DNA from 2 places in the Streptomyces sp. NBC_00377 genome. Region 1 is predicted to be linked to the other one. Evidence: riboswitches for the same ligand, from Rfam matches in the RefSeq annotation. Region 1 holds a riboswitch; the other holds the start of a gene.

Region 1 (3,199 bases):
AGGAGCGGTATGGAACTGCGTGAAGACGAGTTCGCGGGCCCGGCAGAGGTGTCGCCGGAGCGTGGCGCCGAGACGCGACGGGTGATGGACCGGGTCACTCGGTGGGCCGCGAACCGGAGCGATGTGGTGGGGGTACTTCTCGTCGGGTCCTGGGCGCGGGAGGCGGCGCGACCCGACTCGGACGTGGATCTCGTGGTGCTGTCGACGGCCCCTGCCCGGTATGCCGAGGACGACGGATGGCTGCGCGAACTGGCCTTGGGGGAGGTGCTTCGGGTCAGGGGATGGGGAGCCGTCACGGAGTGGCGGCATGTCACCGCCTCCGGACTGGAGATCGAGATGGGTATCGGTTCCTCCGACTGGGCGCGGACCGATCCTCTCGACCCGGGCACACGAAGAGTCGTCACGGACGGAGCCCGGCCGCTGTACGACCCCGCGGGGCTCCTCGGAGCGCTGGTACGGGCCTGTGCCTGAGGAGGTCAGCTCTCGTCGGTGCCGGCCAGCCGGCCGAAGTCGCGATCGGGGAGCGGGGGAGGGGCACCGGTGTCCAGACCGTAGTGGTGGTAGAGCTGGAGTTCCTGCTCCGGGGAGAGGTGGCGGCCCACGCCGAAATCGGGAGCGTCCTTGATCAGGGCCCGGTCGAAGGGGATGTGCAGGGTGCCCTCGACCAGTCGGCTGGGCTCCAGGGGGACGAAGGCGTCGCGGGAGAACAGACCGGTGCGTATGGCCGCCCATTCGGGTACGCCGGTGGCGTCGTCGAGGTAGACCTCGTCGACGGTGCCGATCTTGGTGCCGGTGCGGTCGAACGCCTTGCGGCCGATCAGGTTGCGCGGATCGATGTCGGTCTGCACGGGCCCTCCACTTGATCGCGACTCATCCGTAAGCACTACAAAAGAGCACAATGAGACGAGCGGCCACTCGAGCGAGCTTCATTGACCCCGCTGGTAGTCTGACAACGGCTGCTGACACCGCGCGGGAGAGTCCTCCGAACATCATCGGAGGGCGCCGAAGGAGCAAATCCTCCCCGGAATCTCTCAGGCTCACGTACCGCACGGACGAGGTCACTCTGGAAAGCAGGGCAGGTGCCGACGGCGTCGACGGCTCCCGCCCTCACCGACGGTGAAAGCCGGACGCTCTCGGGCGGCCGGTGAAGCTCTCAGGTTGAGATGACAGAGGGGGAGGCCGTCCGGGTACCCACCGTGGTGACCCTCGAAGGTCGTGTCAGACCAGGAGGCCTCCGTAATGACCCCCCATCGCATTCCGCTCGCCGAGCTCGAGCAGGGAATCCCCTTCGAACAGCGGCACATCGGGCCCGACCACGAGGCGCGGGCCAAGATGCTGGCGCAGGTCGGCTACGGCTCGCTCGACGAGCTGACGGCCGCCGCGGTACCGGATGTCATCAAGAACGCCGACGCACTGGACCTGCCGGGCGCCAGGACCGAAGCCGAGGTGCTGGCCGAGCTGCGCTCGCTGGCGGACCGCAACCAGGTCCTCGACTCGATGATCGGACTCGGCTACCACGGGACGTTCACGCCGCCCGTCATCCTGCGCAACGTCATGGAGAACCCCGCCTGGTACACGGCCTACACGCCGTACCAGCCGGAGATTTCCCAGGGCCGGCTCGAGGCGCTGCTGAACTTCCAGACCATGGTCGCCGACCTCACCGGCCTGCCGACCTCCGGGGCTTCGCTGCTCGACGAGGGCACGGCCGCCGCCGAGGCGATGGCGCTGTCCCGGCGCATGGGGAAGAACAAGAAGGGCCTCTTCCTCATCGACGCGGACGCGCTGCCGCAGACCATCGCCGTGATCCGGACCCGCGCCGAGCCGACGGGCGTGGAGGTCGTGGTCGCCGACCTGAGCGACGGGATCCCGGCGGAGATCGCCGCGCGGGAGATCAACGGTGTGCTCGTCCAGTACCCCGGCGCCTCCGGTGCCGTACGCGATCTCAGGGCGATCGTCGACCAGGCGCACGGGCTCGGCGCGCTCGTCACCGTCGCCGCTGATCTGCTGGCGCTGACGCTGCTGAAGTCGCCGGGTGAGCTGGGCGCGGACATCGCGGTCGGTACGACGCAGCGGTTCGGGGTGCCGATGGGCTTCGGCGGGCCGCACGCCGGTTACCTGGCCGTCCGCGAGCAGTTCGCGCGCAGCCTGCCCGGGCGCCTGGTGGGCGTGTCCGTGGACGCCGACGGGCACCGGGCCTACCGGCTCGCGCTGCAGACGCGTGAGCAGCACATCCGGCGCGAGAAGGCCACCAGCAACATCTGCACGGCGCAGGTGCTGCTGGCGGTCATGGCGGGTATGTACGCCGTCTACCACGGCCCCGACGGGCTGCGGGCGATCGCCCGCCGTACGCACCGGTACGCCTCGGTCCTCGCCGCCGGGCTCGAGGCCGGCGGCGTCGCAACCGTGCACGGGTCGTACTTCGACACACTGACCGTGCGGGTGCCCGCGAGGGCCGCAGAGGTCGTCGCCGCCGCGCGGGAGCGCGGGGTCAACCTGCACCTCGTCGACGCCGACCATGTGTCGATCGCCTGCGACGAGACGACCGCGCGGGCCCAGGTGGCCGCCGTCTGGGCCGCCTTCGGGGTGGACGGCGACATCGAGTCGCTCGACGAGGCGACCGAGGACGCCCTGCCCGGGGATCTGCTGCGGTCCGACGAGATCCTCACGCACCCGGTCTTCCACCAGTACCGGTCCGAGACCGCGATGCTCCGCTATCTGCGCAGGCTCGCCGACCGGGACTACGCGCTCGACCGGGGCATGATCCCGCTGGGCTCCTGCACCATGAAGCTCAACGCGACCACCGAGATGGAGCCGGTCACCTGGCCCGAGTTCGGGCAGCTGCACCCCTTCGCGCCGGCCGAGCAGGCCGAGGGCTACCTGACGCTCATCCGGGAGCTGGAGGAGCGGCTCGCCGAGGTCACCGGGTACGACAAGGTGTCGCTCCAGCCGAACGCCGGGTCGCAGGGGGAGCTGGCCGGGCTGCTCGCCGTCCGCGGGTACCACCGGGGCAACGGGGACGAGCAGCGGACCGTGTGTCTCATCCCGTCCTCCGCGCACGGCACGAACGCCGCAAGTGCCGTGATGGCGGGCATGAAGGTCGTCGTCGTGAAGACCGCGGGGGACGGTGAGATCGACGTCGAGGACCTGCGGGCGAAGATCGAGAAGCACCGCGACGAGCTGGCGGTGCTGATGATCACCT
Region 2 (3,199 bases), 4.7 Mb from region 1:
CCCGGGCAGCGGCACCCAGACGAAGCTGCGCCCGAGCACCTCGACGATCCGGCCGCCGGCTCCGGGCACGCCGAGGGAGACGGAGAGCACCTCCTCCAGCTCGTTGCCGGGCCACCCGCCGTGCGGATGGTGGTGCGCCTGCGCCGGAAAGTCCGCGGAGAAGTCCGCCGGGAAGTCCGTCGGGGGGAAATCCATCTGCCTACCGCCTGCTGAGAACCGCTCACTCTGGTGTGGCTGAAAGGCTAGCGGGTGCCGGGGGCGGCACCCGAGCCCTCAGCCGGTGAATCCGATGCGGCGCAGCACGTCGGCCGCTTCGCGGTCCAGCAGCACGGCCGAGCCGCAGCCCGCGGGCAGCCGTCCCTTCTCCACCGCGCGCACCAGCCGGGCGGCGGCGTGGCGGTGGCGCAGGAACGCGTACCGGGAGACGCCCCGACCGCGCTCGCGCTGTCCTTCCAGCGCCGTGTCCGTACCCACGTCGAGCAGCAGCAGATGCAGGGTGCCGCCGCGGCGGCGGGCCTCGCGGCCCAGCCAGTCCCGCACCCAGGTCTGGGTGCCGCAGTCGTGCACGACGACTCCCTCACCGCTGCGCAGGGCGCGGCGCAGTCCCGCGTAGTGGGCGAGGCGGACGAGGGGGCGGTAGAGGCCGTAGGGCAGGAAGCGCGGGGCGCGGGCGTCCCAGCGGTCCCTGGTGTCCTGGGAGTCGACGCGCAGGCCCCGGACCGTCCGCCGCATGAGCGTGGACTTGCCGCTGCCGGGCAGACCGGTCACGACGACCAGGTCCCGGGGACCGAAGACCAGGCCGTGCGGGCTGCGGCCGGCCCGCTCGCGCAGGTCGCGGACGACGGGCGCCTGCTGCGCGCCGGACGCCTCCCGGGCCGGGGCGCCGGGCTGTGCCGGCAGCGCGATCCCCGAACCGGTCGCGAATGCGGTGGACCTCGCCGTGCTCGTCCTGTTCACCGTGATCGTCCTCCCCTGGGGTCGGGTAACCCCTTCCCCATCGAGCGTAAAGAGAAGGTAATGCGCCGTGCCCGGCGTTTTGGTGCGCGTCTCGACACAGGCCGGTTACAGATGCGGCCTGCCGGGATCGGGGCGAGCCGTGCAATGATGGCCGCGCCAACTGCATACCGGCCGTTTGAATCCGCGCGGGAGAGTTCTCAGCAGCAGCTTCGCTGGGGCGCCGAAGGAGCAAGTCCCTCCCTTGAATCTCTCAGGCCCCGTTACCGCGCGGGCGAGGCACATCTGAAAAGCGGGCCGCTGACTCCAGTGGCTCCACCCAAGGTGCAAGTCATGGGCGATCCCGTCGCGGACCGTCATGGCGAACCTCTCAGGTTCCGATGACAGATGGGGAGGAACGACCTCGCCCTTCCCTGTGCCCGCGCGCCCCGCTTCGCTCGCACGGGGGGATCCCGTCGCCTTGGGAGACGAACGCCCGATGAGCAGCACCGACCCCGATTCCGTCCAGCGCGCCGAGCAGCGCCACACCGCCCTCGACGCCGTGCACCGTGCGCTCGGCGCGACGATGACCGACTTCGCCGGCTGGGACATGCCGCTGCGTTACGGCTCCGAGCGCGACGAGCACCAAGCCGTCCGCACCCGCGCCGGGCTTTTCGATCTCTCCCACATGGGCGAGATCACCGTCACCGGCCCGCAGGCCGCCGCCCTTCTCGACTTCGCCCTGGTGGGGAACATCGGGGCGGTCAAGCCCGGCCGCGCCCGCTACACGATGATCTGCCGGGCGGACGGCGGCATCCTGGACGACCTGATCGTCTACCGGCTGGCCGAGACCGAGGCCGGGTCCGCGCAGTACCTGGTGGTGGCCAACGCCTCCAACGCGCAGGTCGTGCTGGACGCCCTCGTGGAGCGGTCCGCGGGCTTCGACGCCGAGGTCCGCGACGACCGTGACGCCTACGCGCTGATCGCCGTGCAGGGCCCCGAGTCCCCCGGCATCCTCGCGGCCGTCACGGACGCCGACCTCGACGGCCTGAAGTACTACGCCGGTCTGCCCGGCACCGTCGCCGGCGTGCCCGCGCTCATCGCGCGCACCGGGTACACCGGCGAGGACGGCTTCGAGCTGTTCGTGCGGCCGGAGCACGCCGTCGAACTGTGGCAGGCGCTGACGAAGGCCGGCGAGGGCGTCGGCCTGGTCCCCTGCGGCCTGTCCTGCCGGGACACCCTGCGCCTGGAGGCCGGCATGCCGCTGTACGGGCACGAGCTGAGCACCTCCCTCACCCCCTTCGACGCGGGCCTCGGCCGGGTCGTGAAGTTCGACAAGGACGGCGACTTCGTCGGGCGTACGGCGCTGGAGGCGGCCGCCGACCGGGCCGCCGCCCTGCCCCCGCGCGTCCTCGTCGGCCTGGTCGCCGAGGGCCGCCGGGTCCCGCGCGCCGGGTACGCGGTCGTCGCAGGCGGCGAGGTGATCGGCGAGGTCACCTCCGGCGCCCCCTCCCCGACCCTCGGCAAGCCGATCGCGATGGCGTACGTCGACGCCGCCCACGCGGCGCCGGGGACCGCGGGCGTCGGCGTGGACATCCGGGGCAGCCACGAGCCGTACGAGGTCGTGGCGCTGCCGTTCTACAAGCGCCGCAAGTAGACACTGGGCGCGTCGACGCCCACCCGCGCGTGACCCTGCGCACAGTTCCGCTGTTCACGCGCGCTCCCAGCAGGTCCCCATTCACCAGCACTCCCCCGCGTACAGGAGAATTCAGGCCATGAGCAACCCCCAGCAGCTGCGCTACAGCAAGGAGCACGAGTGGCTGTCGGTCGCCGAGGACGGCGTCTCGACGGTCGGCATCACGGAGCACGCGGCCAACGCGCTCGGCGACGTGGTCTTCGTCCAGCTCCCGGAGGTCGGTGACACGGTGACCGCGGGCGAGACCTGCGGCGAGCTGGAGTCGACCAAGTCGGTCAGTGAGCTGTACGCACCGGTGACGGGCGAGATCGTCGAGGTCAACCAGGACGTCGTCGACGACCCGGCGCTGGTGAACTCCGCCCCCTTCGAGGGCGGATGGCTGTTCAAGGTACGCGCCGCGGGCGAGCAGGACGATCTGCTCAGCGCCGACGAGTACACCGCCTTCACCGCCGGCTGAGGAGTCGTAGACGCATGTCCGTACTGAACACGCCCCTGCACGAGCTCGACCCGGAGATCGCCGCCGCGGTCGACGCCGAGCTGAACCGCCAGCAGTCCACGCTCGAGATGATC

The links. A riboswitch is a leader RNA that binds a small molecule or an ion and turns the genes downstream of it on or off. The one in region 1 is predicted to bind glycine.
Region 2: another riboswitch for glycine. It lies ahead of gcvT (glycine cleavage system aminomethyltransferase GcvT); the one in region 1 lies ahead of gcvP (aminomethyl-transferring glycine dehydrogenase).

What each region holds. Positions count from the first base shown of each region.
Region 1 covers NZ_CP107958.1:7,649,154-7,652,352, forward strand. Annotated here, with positions in the region: gene OHS71_RS33990 (nucleotidyltransferase domain-containing protein) at 10-471, shown strand; gene OHS71_RS33995 (PRC-barrel domain-containing protein) at 477-848, opposite strand; glycine riboswitch at 961-1,057, shown strand; gene gcvP (aminomethyl-transferring glycine dehydrogenase) at 1,240-3,199, shown strand, end outside.
Region 2 covers NZ_CP107958.1:2,984,390-2,987,588, forward strand. Annotated here, with positions in the region: gene OHS71_RS13365 (enhanced serine sensitivity protein SseB) at 1-195, opposite strand, end outside; gene OHS71_RS13370 (AAA family ATPase) at 274-963, opposite strand; glycine riboswitch at 1,134-1,233, shown strand; glycine riboswitch at 1,234-1,351, shown strand; gene gcvT (glycine cleavage system aminomethyltransferase GcvT) at 1,433-2,590, shown strand; gene gcvH (glycine cleavage system protein GcvH) at 2,709-3,086, shown strand; gene glyA (serine hydroxymethyltransferase) at 3,101-3,199, shown strand, end outside.